2 linked regions of the Symmachiella macrocystis genome follow. The protein of the gene in region 1 interacts with the protein of each later gene in a pairwise test. Links are inferred from orthologs where the notes say so. Each region holds a gene or a part of one and is shown on either strand. Other genes may lie near its edges. The genes, in order: CA54_RS03990 and panC.

Evidence for each region.
Region 2: the proteins of CA54_RS03990 (region 1) and panC interact in binary tests that used the Escherichia coli proteins (3 or more experiments, as listed by UniProt). The link is inferred for Symmachiella macrocystis from one-to-one orthologs.

What each region holds. Positions count from the first base shown.
Region 1 is NZ_SJPP01000001.1:1,016,600-1,023,395, forward strand. Bases 1,517-4,224 are described here. They hold CA54_RS03990 (NUDIX hydrolase), read left to right. Parts: upstream 1,517-2,474; coding sequence 2,475-2,975; downstream 2,976-4,224. Other genes in these bases: CA54_RS03985 (hypothetical protein), read left to right, coding at 1,517-2,385; CA54_RS03995 (hypothetical protein), read left to right, coding at 3,315-4,224. Outside these bases: CA54_RS03980 (dicarboxylate/amino acid:cation symporter), read left to right, coding at 1-978; more of CA54_RS03985, read left to right, coding at 1,336-1,516; more of CA54_RS03995, read left to right, coding at 4,225-4,406; CA54_RS04000 (zinc ribbon domain-containing protein), read right to left, coding at 4,494-4,796; CA54_RS04005 (extracellular solute-binding protein), read left to right, coding at 4,987-6,318; CA54_RS04010 (carbohydrate ABC transporter permease), read left to right, coding at 6,327-6,796.
Region 2 is NZ_SJPP01000001.1:325,944-332,982, forward strand. Bases 2,127-5,077 are described here. They hold panC (pantoate--beta-alanine ligase), read right to left. Parts: upstream 4,056-5,077; coding sequence 3,198-4,055; downstream 2,127-3,197. Other genes in these bases: lgt (prolipoprotein diacylglyceryl transferase), read right to left, coding at 2,127-3,153; phoU (phosphate signaling complex protein PhoU), read right to left, coding at 4,292-4,978; CA54_RS01310 (RNA polymerase sigma factor), read right to left, coding at 5,052-5,077. Outside these bases: CA54_RS01285 (anti-sigma factor family protein), read right to left, coding at 1-1,071; CA54_RS01290 (RNA polymerase sigma factor), read right to left, coding at 1,225-1,800; more of lgt, read right to left, coding at 2,065-2,126; more of CA54_RS01310, read right to left, coding at 5,078-5,684; CA54_RS01315 (Gfo/Idh/MocA family protein), read right to left, coding at 5,979-6,974. UniProt on the Escherichia coli protein: Catalyzes the condensation of pantoate with beta-alanine in an ATP-dependent reaction via a pantoyl-adenylate intermediate.

The sequences.
Region 1 (6,796 bases):
GTCACCGGCGCCCAAGAGGAAGCCGCGGAACATGTCGACAAAGCCACTGCGGAGATTGAAAAGGCAGCGGAAGGGCAAGAGGTCTCGCTCGGCTTGATCTTCAAGAAACTCGTACTGATGCTCTTCACGGACAATCTGCTCGGATCGATGGTCGAGGTCAACCTGTTGCCGCTGATTGTGTTTAGCATCATTTTTGCGGGGATGCTCACGACCATGGGGGAGCGGTCTCATACCATAGCCACGCTCGTCATCAGCATCAACGATACGTTAATGGCCTTCATCATGTTGTTGATGAAAGTCGCGCCGATTGGAATTTTTTGTCTCGTCGCATCTCGATTCGGCAAAGCGAATGCCGAAGACAAACTCGATGACCTCGCCGGTGTCCTGGCCGGCTACATGGGCACCGTTCTCGCGGGCCTGGCCATCCATGCGCTCATTACCTTGCCGCTGTTGTTGTTCATCTTCACCCGTCGCAATCCGTTTCGCTTCATGGTGCAAATGGGGCAAGCCGTCCTGACCGCATTTTCCACCGCCAGCTCGACCGCTACGCTACCCATCACCATGGAATGCGCCGAAGTACAAGCAGGTGTCTCTAAGCGCAGCACGGAATTTGTCTTGCCGTTGGGAGCCACGGTCAATATGGACGGTACAGCTCTCTACGAAGCGGCTGCTGCAATATTTATCGCCAATGCTTACGCGGCCATTGACCCCAATTTCAACCTGACCTTCGTCGATCAAATGACGATCGCCATCACCGCCACCCTGGCTGCCGTCGGCGCTGCCGGGATTCCCGAAGCCGGTTTGATCACGCTACTCATTGTACTGAACGCCGTCGGATTGCCACTGACACTGGTGGGACTCATCCTGCCGGTTGATTGGCTGTTGGACCGCTTCCGCACCGCCGTCAACGCCTTCGGTGATTCCGTCGGTGCCGCCATCGTCGACACCAGCTTCACGGATGAACCGACCGACAAATAGGCCGAACGGGTTCATCACGCTAAAAATGTTTCCGGCTATTCTTGCCCGGAATCAATGCGCAGGAAATCGGCCAACTTCGCTCGCCTTCACCCCCAGGGAATCCCCCTTCGGCAATCTCAAATCCCGTTTCTTATCCCAACGCAAAAAAACCTGTTGTAAGATAAAGTTGTGCGCCCATTTTGCCGACAGCGGGGCTGGACTCGTTTTCGGCATATTGTTAGCATCCCGCCCCTTTCCCACACAAGCCTTTCTACAGTGCGAATCAGCGCCGACTGTCGGCCGCCAAATTCGCCACGAAACCGTTGGTTTCCATGCGGAGACCGCGATATCGTCCAACAAGAGAAAACGGAGTTTCTCGTGTTAAGCAGACAATCTGCCGCCCTTGTTTTCGGTTGCATCACACTCGCCGCCGTTTTGTTTACCCCCTCTGTGGCGGAGGCCAAGATTTCCGCCGTCTCGGGACGACGCTACACGATCGACAAACGGCACGGACCGTGGATGATCATGGTCACAAATCTCCGCGGAGAAACCGAAGAAGCCCGCAAGAACGCCGCTGAAGGGGCCGATGCTTTGGTTTTGGAGTTACGAAAAAAAGGATTGCCCGCCTACGTGTATAGCCAACAAGGCAAGCTGCAAACCTTTGAAGCGGTCGACCAATTGGGACGCCGACAAACCGGCGCCTACGCCGCTCAGCGCAACCAAATTGCCGTCATCGCAGGGAACTATTCCTCGATCGATCCGACGACCAAAGAAGGCAAAACCGCTCAAAAAACGTTGGAATGGATCAAAAATTTCACTCCCACGTCGCTCGGCAAAGGCCGCTATATTAAGACGCCCGGCAAACCCAATCCGTTTAGCCGCGCCATGCTGGTCCCCAACCCGCTACTCTCGCCCGATGAGTTACAACAACGCAAGGACAATAAGCAACTCAGCTATTTAAACAAAGGCATCGACTACAGCCTCTCCCAAAATCCCGGCAAACTCACGCTGGTGGTTGCTACGTTCCACGGCGACTCGATTTCAATGAAAGACTCGGGGGATTCAACGAGTGCTAATCGAATCGAAAACTTTGAAAAAGGCCTGAAAAAAAGTCAAAGTCTCGACAAGGCCTACAAACAATCCTATCAACTCGTGCAACTGATGCGCAATCAGAACTTCGAAGCCTATGTCTGGCATGACCGCTACCAGTCCTATGTGACCGTCGGTTCATTCAATAATAAACACGACCCCCGCATTCAAACATTGTACGAGCGTTTTCGCGCCAAACAAAAAGAATACCTGGGCCAGACGCATCTCGTTGCCGAATCGATTCAGGCCAAGCGCAATCTCAAAGACGGCCACGAAGCGCCCATGCTGAACTTCACCATGGATCCCAAGCCGCGGCTCATGACGGTTCCCGAATTATAAGCCGGGAACGCGAGAGCCGTGTCTCGATCATATTGCGCGAGTCACTCAACGGTTTGTCGTATGCCTACCCGTTCTGATACCATGCGGCCATGCCGCAGGAAATATTTGACATCGTCGACGAACGGGACATCGTGATCGGGCAAGCGACTCGAGCGGAGGTCCACGCGCGACGACTGATGCATCGCGCCGTGCATATCTTTTTGTTCAATAGCCGCGGCGAATTCCTGCTGCAAATGCGTTCCGCCCACAAAGACGAATACCCACTGACTTACACCTCCTCTTGTTCGGGACATGTCGACACGGGCGAAACCTACGAAGTGGCCGCGCAGCGCGAATTGGGCGAAGAACTCGGTTTGTCCTGCCCCCTCGAACCGCTGCACAAGTTCGCCGCCACGCCAAAGCTGGCCATGGAGCATTCCATGCTCTATCGCGCCGTCTCCGACGACGAGCCGGTCATCGACGAATACGAAATCGACTTTGTCCGCTTTCACACACTGGACGAAGTCCGCGACATGCTCGCCGCACAACCAGATACCTTTTCACCACCACTGCGCGAACTGCTGAGTTGGTATTTCCAAAACATCACTTAATCACGCACCAGTCCGCACGTGTCCAAGCATTGGGCGGCTCACCTCTCTGCCACGACGACCAACCATCTTTTAATAAAATCGAATTGCCGAACCGCAGCGCGTGTCTAGAACCAGTTTCCAAACCCGGTTGCGTTTGTTCTAGAAACGTTTAGAACCGTCTCAGTGAGACGCGTCAGAGGGTTTTGAAACGACTTGTAGAATCCCCTGCCCTGCGGTGATCGGTCCCTCAGACTTCCGCATCGCCAATCAAACCTGAGTGCTTTCAGTGGGTCCGTTGCTGTGACTTTTAGACTGTGGAATTCATCTCAGACCCACATCGCATGCGTGGCGTTTTTCATCGTGTCATTTTTTCCACAGGCAAGAGCCTGGTGTGAAGAACAGCCCACGGCCGATCTCAAAATTGTTCCCGCATCGGGAACCTTTGCAGATTCGGAATCGCTGAATGATGCCCCGCTGGTGATGACCACTCCGACCGCCATTCAGGTCGAAGACATGCTGGAAGAAGAACGTCGCTCCAGCCCTTCCGCGCGCCGCGGCGGCAGCCCCTTCGGCGGAGCGCGCATGCGTCGCCCAGGTTACTCCGCGACTTGGTATCCCTCGACTTCCGTTGACGATCAACAAACAGACTTCGGCCTCGTGCGACAACTCTTCACCATGGGCGCTCCCATTTGGCGGCAAGATGGCGACATCGTGATTTTGCGGACGACGGTCGAGAATTCCCTGTTCTCGACCGATGCCATTTTGCCCGATACCGGCCGCGCATTTCCCGACGAATTGTGGACCGTCAACGTCGGGTTAAATTACATCCATCAATTCGACAACGGCTGGTCCGGTGGCCTGATGACAACCGTCGGGTCCGCTAGCGACAAACCATTTCATAGCATCGACGAAGTCCGTGCTTCGGTGCTAGGTTTCCTACAAGTGCCCGCCGGCAATGACCGCGACACATGGCAATACTCGGTCATGTACGCGCCGTTTTCTGATCTCAACTTCCCCATTCCCGGCGTCGCTTACGGCTGGAACCCGTCGGACACTTTTCAAATGAATATTGGAATTCCGTTTTCTGTCACCTGGAAACCGCTGGACGCGCTGGCATTCAATGCGTCCTATTTCCCGCTATACAATGTCAACGCGCTCGTGACGTACGACTGGACCGACGATCTTCAACTCTATGGCGGTTTCGAAACAATTCGCGAGACGTTTTTGCTCACCGACCGAGCCAGTCGCAGCGACCAATTCTTAGCCTCCGAACAACGCGTCATCGGCGGCCTGCGGTGGAACGTCTGGCGGTACGCCGCATTGGACGTCAATGCCGGCTACGCCTTCGGACGCTACTACGGTGAAGGTGGAAATCGTCGCGACGAGCTGTACGATCTCGTCGACATCGCACCCGGCCCATTTCTCGGATCAAGTCTGATCGTTCGTTTTTAATCTCTGCGACGTTCGTGCTCCAATGGGCAATACAACGGGATTTGTGCAAGATGAGTGGAACGTTGGACCGGTCTAAAAACGCTCGACTCAAAACCCCAGCCCGAGCCACAACAGACACAGGCACAAGATCACCGCGATCACCCGAATCACCAACTGCTTGCCCGTCACCCGCATGCCGTCCGGCGCATGCTGTGGGAATTCGCGGCCGATGAATTCGTCGTAGTCAAAGTCGTCGTCCTCGTCGTAATTGGCGTCGACATCGTCTTCTTCGCCCCACCCCGTATCGTCGCTCGCTCCGCACTCCCGGCAAAATGTCGCCCCGCCTGCTACCTCCGCACCGCAATTCGGGCAGAGGAAACCATCGCTGTCCGACTCGAATTCCGTCGACATGCCCCCCCTCCTTCGTTCACCCGAGTTGTAGCAATCACGTTTCAACGCAGTCATTGAACGAAACTCGCCGCCTAGAATCAATCCCCACTCCTTTTACGAACCACAAAACTCACGCCTAGCGATCAGCGCTTTACAGCGATAAGATTGACCATGACAGCCCTATCCCCTCCCGACAGGTAACCACAAGCGTATGCGTGATCGCATCGGACCGATTTTATTGGCAGCAATCGCTGTGAGCCTATTCGGTCTCAGTTGGGCCGTCGGGATGCGTTCCCCGGAAAGCGATATCCCCCCCGACCGCGAGCGCGTTGTGTTCTGGCATTTCTGGGGCGGCAAGTACCGGCATGTCGTTCAGGAAATCGTGCAGCGGTTCAATGACTCGCAGACGGAATTTTGGGTCGAAGAGATTGCCGTTCCGGGACAAAACCTCGACATGAAATTCTTCATGGCGCTTGCCGGCGGCGACTTTCCCGATGTGCTTAACCAGGACGATCAAATCATCGGCCAATGGGCAGAGCGCGGCGCACTCACGCCGCTCGACCAACTTATGCCGGCCGAAGAATACGCCCGGCTCAACGATTGGCTCAGTCCCCCCGCACAAAAAATCGGCACCTACAACGGTCGACTGTATGCGCTCTGCAACGGCCTGGATATCCGTTTGATGTTTTATCGTCGCGACATCCTAGCTGGCCGCGACGTCCCCACAACCATCGAAGAATTCAACGCCATCACGCGGCAACCGAGTGACGACCCGACGCGGATTGTCTACCTCCCCGACGATCGTCGCTTGTGGGCTTGGGGCATTGCTTTCGGGGGGCGGTTCTATGACCCCGATACGGGAAAAATTACCGCCAACGATCCGGCCATCGTGCGGGCACTGGAGTGGATGGTCTCCTACAGCCAACTGCACGGCCTCGAAAAAATCCGTGCCTTCCGCAGCACGAACCGCGAAACCGGATCGCAATCGATGCTGCTCGAAGGCAGTCATGGTGTGATGATGGATGGGCAATGGCGAATTGATCCGTTGGACGCGGCGGTGAACGACGATTTTGATTACGCCGTCGGCCCCCTGCCCCACCCTCCCGAGGGCAACCCGAATGGCGGGTGGGTGAACGGCAATTTTTTCCTCGTCCCCCGTGGCTGCAAAAACCCGCGCGGCGCATGGGCCTTCATGAAATTCTGGTCCGGGTTCGATGGCCACGAAGCCGAAGCCGCCCAAACCGCCGCCGCAGGAGGCTGGATCCCCGCCAGCCCAACCGTCGTCACGCAACCGACGTTCCAAACATTCCTCAACAAGCACCCCAACTTCCGCCTATTCGTCGAACAAGCCCACAGCCCCAACCAATGGCCCACGCCGAACATCCCCGTACAGGCCTATTTCTTCGAACGCATCAACCAAGCCACCGAAGAGGCCCTGGCCTTAAAAGCCTCCCCCCAACAAGCCCTCGACACGGCCACGCAAGACATCCAACGGCGTTTGGATGCGTTGCGTGCAGACACGAACCCACCGCAAGAGAAGTAGACCACCCCATGCAACGCACCCCACGTTACGCCCACCCGCTGCTCATCCTCCTCGCCGTCGGCTTTGCGTTGCCGTTGGTCTGGATGTTGTTCAGTTCGTTTAAGCCGCCGGGGCAACTCGAAAGTGAGATGTGGCCCAGCGAGTGGCATGCGGAAAATTATGCGCAAGCGCTGAGTGCCGGGAACTTCGGCCGCTACTTGGCCAATTCCATCGTGTTGTGTGTGCTGAACGTGCTTGGCACGTTGCTCTCCTGTTCGGTTGTTGCTTATGGATTCGCGCGGCTGCGTTGGCCGGGGCGGGATTTGTTGTTCTTTGTGCTGATCGCCACCATGCTGTTGCCATTTCATGTGACGATGCTGCCGCGGTTCCAATTGTTCGCCGCGCTGGGAATGTACAACACCTACTGGCCGCTGGTGCTGCCAAGTTGGTTGGCCGGAGAAGCGTTTTACGTTTTTTTGTTGCGACAATTTTTCTTGAC
Region 2 (7,039 bases), 690 kb from region 1 along the record:
TTTCTTCGAACCTAGTGCGGGGGGAGGGACATCCTTGGGGATGTGCGACTGCGGAGAGGTTCGGCTGCCAAACTGTGGGGGAACCGATAGCGCATCGTCAGCACGATCATCGGTTTGCTCACCGCCAGAGGCGCCAAAGTGGGCCTGCTCTTTGGTGGAGAGTTGAGCAACGAGAATCGGTTGGCCAGCCTCCAGGTCCAGCAATTGGCCGCCATCGTCGTTGATATTGGCGACAAGATCCGCCAATTCCTCCGGCGAGCCTTCTAGATGGATGGCAATCGTATCGGGCGCGCCTTCCAAGCCAATGACATCCACTTGCGTGCCACCGATCCATTGATCGATATTGACCACAACCGCCTTGAAAACCGCCACTTGCTCTTGTGACTCGTCCAGTTCCGTCATGTGGATGACTTCGCCGATTCGGCTACGGTTCCATTTTTGACCGGCGGGCAATCTCACCAATTTGTCTTTTTTTATCGCGGGCTGCTTGCTTTGCCGCAGCATCGTGTCGGCCTCATCCGTCGCAATGAATTTCTCAGCGTCAGCGGTTTGTCCGCTATTGATCGCTGGTAATGCAACGGTTGCCGCATTCCGGGAAACTGTTTTTAGATCCGATTGGGCATCCGTCGTCAAAGCTTCGGCCGGAGCGGTTTCGGCCTCCATCTGATGATTGTCCATATCCTCCACGACTATCGCTTCTGTCATGGGCTGCTGCACCGGTTGGGGGGCGGGCACTGCGCGGACCAGAAACACCACAGCTGCTGCGGCGGCGGCGATTCCCAATGTTGGTTTCAGCCAGGATCGCCGGGTCGTGGTCACGGGGGCCGGAGGGGTCGGTTCGCGCAGCAATGAACGTCGTTCCGCCTGGAGGAGGACTTCTTGCGCGAATCCTTGCGGAGGCTGCGCGGGGGGCAGCTCCTGCATCCACTGCGAGAGCTTTTGGAAGTCCGCCAGTTGTTGCTGCGCAGCGGGAGAGGATTCCAACAGCTGCGCCACATCCGCGCGCTCACTCTGCGACAGTTCCCCGTCCAGATACGCGGATAGCAATTCTTCGGATATTTTGTCGTTCATACCGCACCGATCACATGTGCCTCAGGCACGTCGATTTTCTGTGAGACATTCGCGGCCACAGCTGCCGGGGAATCATTGCCCTCGACCCGACTGTTAAAAACCGCTGCTCACCCCTTCAAATAAAATAGGCCGTTCTGCGTAGGACGTTTCCTGTCAAACTTCTTCGTCCTTGAGTATGCGCTGAAGTTTTGCTCGTAATTCGATCCGCCCGCGGTGGATGCGGCTGCGAACCGTTCCCACGGGACAATCGAGCGTTTCAGCAATCTGTTCGTATTTCATGCCCTCAATTTCCTTGAGGACCAAAACTGTGCGAAAATCTTCTGGGAGTTCGGCGAGAGCGGTCCGGACGGCAAGTTGTCGTTCTGTCTGTTCGAGTGCAAATCCGGGGAATGCTTGTGGGTGTGTGTCGGCCGGTTCCTGTCCCGTGTTGTCCCGTGCGGCGTCTATCGAGACGGTCGCACGTCGTTTCTTGCGATGGCGGGAAACAGCCGCGTTGAGAGCGATGCGAAACAACCAAGAATAAAAAGCCGAATCGCCTCGGAATGAATCTAATTTTTCAAAGGCCTGTACAAAGGCATCCTGCGCGACATCGAGCGCTTCATCCGTGGATCCAACCACAGAAACAAGACTGTTGTAAAGCCGGTCCTGATAGCGCTCCACCAGCGCACCAAACGCCTGCGTTTGGCCACTGAGACAATCGGCAATCAGTTCTCGGTCGTCCTGTTTCACGGTCTTCCGTTCAATGTGACGCCCTGAGGCGGCGGAAAGTTCCCTAAATCCACAGTTTTGTGAAGTAATTGTGACACCTGCGTCTGACGTTTATACGCGTAAACCGACGATTTTACACAACCGCAGGCCCAATCAGTAGATATGTTGGCCGGTTTTTCGCTGCAGATCGAGTCGTCAGTACTCCACGGCGATTACCAACTCCGCCTTCAGTCACAGGTTTTGCCGGGAAGACCGCTCCCCGCCCCCACTATGTTCGTGCTGGGTTCATGCCGGGCTGGCGGTTGACTTTACTTGTGGTTTTGAATTGAGCGGGGTCGGTTGCGGCGGTTGAAACGATCGTTCCGGTTGGCGGGTGACGTACCATAAAAAGGCCAATGCCGTTGCCAGTAACCCGAAGCTAAAGAGCTGCGCCGGCGTGAACGGCGTCCCCCATTTGCCCCCCTCGTCGTTTCGTAAAAACTCGATCGTAAACCGCGATATCGGATAGGCCAACCAGCCAACGGCCAAGACCGCACCATCCTTATGGCGATAGGGATAATAGCAAAACGTCAGCACCGCCAAGACGAGGGCGTTGATCGCGCTGTAGATTTGCGTCGGATGCAGCGGTCGACTGCCGGCCGCGTCGGGGAAGATGATCCCGCGCTGCACTTCGGCCATGAAAGGCACGCTCTCCGGCGGAAAGGTCACTGCCCAAGGGAGTGCACAGGCATCCCCCCAACAGCAGCCATTGAGAAAACATCCCATGCGTCCAAACATCATTCCCACAAACACCGACGTGATGGCGATGTCTCCCAGTTTCAGCAGCGGAATACTCTTAACGCGACAATAGATCACCGTCGCCAAAACTCCGCCCAGCAGTCCGCCGTAAAAGACCAATCCGCCGTCCGGGAGATTGATCAGATTGGCCAGATTCTTGCCCGGTCCAAAATACCGCTCGCTGTATTGAATCACGTACCACAATCGCGCGCCGCCGATCCCGCACAAGAAGACCCAAAAGGTCAAATCCCAGACGGCACTTTCAGGGAATCCCTGCCGATTCGCGCGGTACGAGGCGATGGTCGTCGCAAACACGAAACCAAGAAACAACATGAACCCATAGCCAAAAATCGGGATCCCGACTAAGCGCTGTTGGTGTGGGGCGTAAAAAATGGCTAACGCAACCGCTGTCCACAACCCAACCCCGTACAGCGAAGGCACGAGCGACTCGGTTTCGCGATAACGGACATAGAGTAAGCTCGCGCCGATCACAGCCCAGACCGCGAGCAGTAACCCTAGACCGAAGACCGGCAGGTCGCCCAGCGACCCCAGCGGAATCTCACCATCAAATCGAATGACGAACAGTGTTTGCCGCATCCTGCGTGTATCCTTGTCCGAGAGTCTGAAAAATCTGGTTTTGCTTACGGAGTATTCGTTGGCTCAATGACCATATTATCAATCAACCGCGTCGTCCCCACCCGAGCCGCAATAAGCGCCACAAGACGCGCCGTTGGTTGTGCGTCCTCCTTCAACGTCTCCGCATCAACGATGGTTGCATAGTCCAACTCAATGCCGGGAGTTTGTTGCATCCGCTGTACCATCTCCTGACGGAGGGCTGTTAAATCGGTTTCCCCCGCTGCGACCCGATCGCAAGCGAATTGTAGGCACTGGCTGAGGGAGAGCGCCGTTTCCCGTTCCGATTCACTGAGATAGCGGTTACGGCTGCTCAGCGCCAATCCGTCCGGCTCACGAATGGTGGGGCAGGTGGTAATTTCCACCGGCAGTGCCAAATCGCGACACATCTGGCGAATGATCAATTGCTGTTGGTAGTCCTTGCGACCGAAATAGCCGACGTCGGGCGCAACGATGTTCAGCAGCTTTAAGACCACCGTCGTGACGCCGCGAAAATGTCCCGGCCGATGCGCCCCTTCCACAATGGTCGAAAGCTCGACTGCTTCGACAATCGTCTGGTCGCCGGCCGGGTAAATCGTCGGCACATCGGGATGAAATACGAGGTCGACACCTTCCTCACCACAGCCCCGCAGGTCCGCTTCAATCGGCCGCGGATAGCGTTCCAGATCCTCGCGCGGACTAAACTGGGTGGGATTGACGAAGATCGAAACAACCACAAAATCGCACTCCTCCCGCGCGGCACGCATCAAACTGAGATGGCCCTCGTGCAGTGCGCCCATCGTCGGCACCAGACCGATTTTCTTCCCCGCGCGCCGAGCAACAGCAACCGCCGCTCGCACGTCGGCGATCGATTTTGCGATGTTCATTGTTTGCAGATCCGTAGCAGCCAACCTTCTGTCTCCGCCTTCACCGATAATGCTTGCGATTTAAGTATTCCCAGTCACTCCATCGCTTGTCTCAATTTTTAGGGGGATGCCACCGGCCCCCTCATGATGCGCTGGGACCAAGTCCTGAGGATTTCCGCCGAAATTTTAACGGTTTGCGACGTTTAAGGCGAGACCTGACGGTGAAACCTCAGGGGTGAGCAGCAGACAGGCGTGGATTATGCATCGTCGCTGTCGGGCGACTCTCCGATTTCCGGCCGGTGGCGGACGATTTCTCCTTCTACCAGATAGATCACATCCTCGGCGATATTCGTCGCATGATCGGCAACACGTTCGACGTGGCGCGAGACCGAAAACAGATGCATCATTGGTTCGATCAGATCCGGAGTCCGCTTCATCGTTTCGGTCAGTTCCTGGATGATGTTGCGATTGTACTCGTCGACGGTCTCGTCCCGTGTGCAAACGCGGCGCGCTAAGTGGCTGTCGAGTTGGACCAGCGCATCGATACTATCGTGCAGCATCGACAACGCTTCGCCAGCCATTCGCTCCAGTGTTTCGGGAATCGTGACCACCGGACCCGAGGCGAGACTGGCGGCCCGCTCGGCGATATTCACGCCCAAATCGGCCACACGTTCCAACTCACCGGTGATTTTTAACACTGTGGTAATCCGCCGCAGATCGTCGGCAACCGGCTGATACAGCGCCAGAATTTTCAGGCAGTCCTCTTCCAAGCGGACGTCCAAATCGTCAATGGCATCGTCTTGCGTGACCAGATCATGGCAAACAGCCGAATCGGGTTCCTGCAGCGCCGCCAGCGACTTATGCACCAACTCTTCCGCCATACCACACATCAGCAGCATGTTGCGGTGCAGGGTTTCCAAATCCCGTGTGAGATGTCTGGACAATGAAACGTCCGTCCTTGCGAAGGAATGTATCGTCCTTGCGAATAGTAAACTTCGATTCCCGCAAACAGGGCAATCACCGCCCCATGGGGTTGGCGTCCGGGCCGAGTAGATCTTGTAGTTTGTTCAACGAGCGGCTGAGCAGCACGCGGACAGAACCGTCGGTCTTGCCAATTTTTTGCGCGATTTCTTTGGTCGGCAGACCTTCGACATACCGCAAACGCAGTGCCTCTTGGCTTTCCGCCGGGAGCGTGGCGAGGACTTCTTGCAATTTGAATTCGCGCTGATCGCGGGAGAACGCCTGACTGGGCGTTGTCATGGTCACGACCAGCATGTCGATCAGTCCCCCTTGTCCCGTCGTGGAACTCGTACCGCCCACCGGCGAATTACCCGAGACCTCTTTGTTCGCCGATCGTTTTTGTGCGCCGATGTATTTTCGATGCGCGTCGATAATTCGACGTTCGGCAATTTGGCACAACCAATTGAACGGATCGCGGTCTTTGAATTCCATGTCCGGCAAACCGCGTAGGGCATGAATCGTCACTTCCTGCAGCAGGTCGTTCGGTTCGACTTTGCTGGCCAATGCGGAACTGACATTGCGGTTGATGAATGCCAGCAACTGCATGCGACGCAATTCAATGAATTCCCCCAGCGCATCGGTATCCCCCTGTTTTACGCGTTCGACAAGTTGTGCGTCGGAGTCGGACATGCAATTCGCTCCTGGATCTGTTTACAAGCAGTTTCAAAACCCACTGACGCATCCCACTGACACTGATCTGACCGTTTCGGGAACAAGCGCAACCGGGTTTTGAAACGGGTTCTCATCATGACGTGGGCCGCCGCGCGTCCGCGGATTACCGAGTTGGATGTTATCCCGAACGACGGCAAATTGACAACAGGTTTTGAGCATTCCCGTCAAGTTGTTTCAAAACCCTCGGGTGCGTTCCGCTGATACGGGGCTGTCAGTTACCGGAACAAACGCAACCAGGTTTTGAACCGGGTTCTATTCACAACGGACCATCCGGCCGGTTGTGACCGAGCGCAAGACTGCCGCAGTGAAGTCAAAGACCGGCAGCGCGCAATCCGCCGGCGCCGGATTCGCCGCCCCCGCTACCAAACAATCTACGAATCCGCGATCTGGATCCGAACAGGTCTCGTTGATGGGGATTTCCTGCAGATCATTGTTCTCCGCACGCCACAACCGATCTTGCTTGACGATCAAATCAGCGTCCCGGCAATAAATCACAATATCTTCGTGATAATGTTCAGCATTGCCGGTCAGCGTCATGCTCAATGTCACATCGTTTGTGAGTTTCCCGGCGATGGCCGTGACGATTTCAATATGGCTGCCATGACGATGGCTGACGGCGTACACCTCCTCCGGTTTAAGGCCGGTGAGAAAAAACAACAGGTCCACTTTGTGGCTGCCCGCATCGCCCAGAAACCCTCCGGGATTGTGTTCATGGCTGTCGCGCCACGTGCCGCCGATGGTTTGTTGCCAACGTTCGGCCAAGTCGAATGTCACCGTATGGATCGGTCCCCAGCGGCCCGATTGCAACTCGCGGCGCAGCATTTGATAAATCGCCCAGTGACGGCGTTGATAGGCAACCGACAGCAACGGCCCCCCCGCCCCGGCTGCGTCGATCATCTCGACAATCCGCTCCCGCGATTCGGCCAACGGTTTTTCACACAGTACATGCCACCCCCGCGCACGACAGGCGGTCGTCTGCTCGAAATGCAACTGCGTCGGCGTACAGATGACGGCTGCGTCCAATGGGATTGACGACTCCAACAAGGCTGCGAAGTCGTCAAAGACTTGGCTGTCGGCTGCGTACTCCTCCGCCAGTTGCACAGCGTTGTCGCGGAGCGGGTCACAGAATGCGGCCAATGTCACGCGGGGATCGCGGGCCAACCGTTGTGCATGCAGGCGGCCAATTTGACCGCAGCCGATCAAGGCGACTTTGACCGGAGGTGTTAACGGCAGCTGTTGTCTGTCCATCGGCGATTCCAATGAGGATGACTCGGGGTACGGCAGGATGCGTCCGGCGTTGTCATTTGTATCGG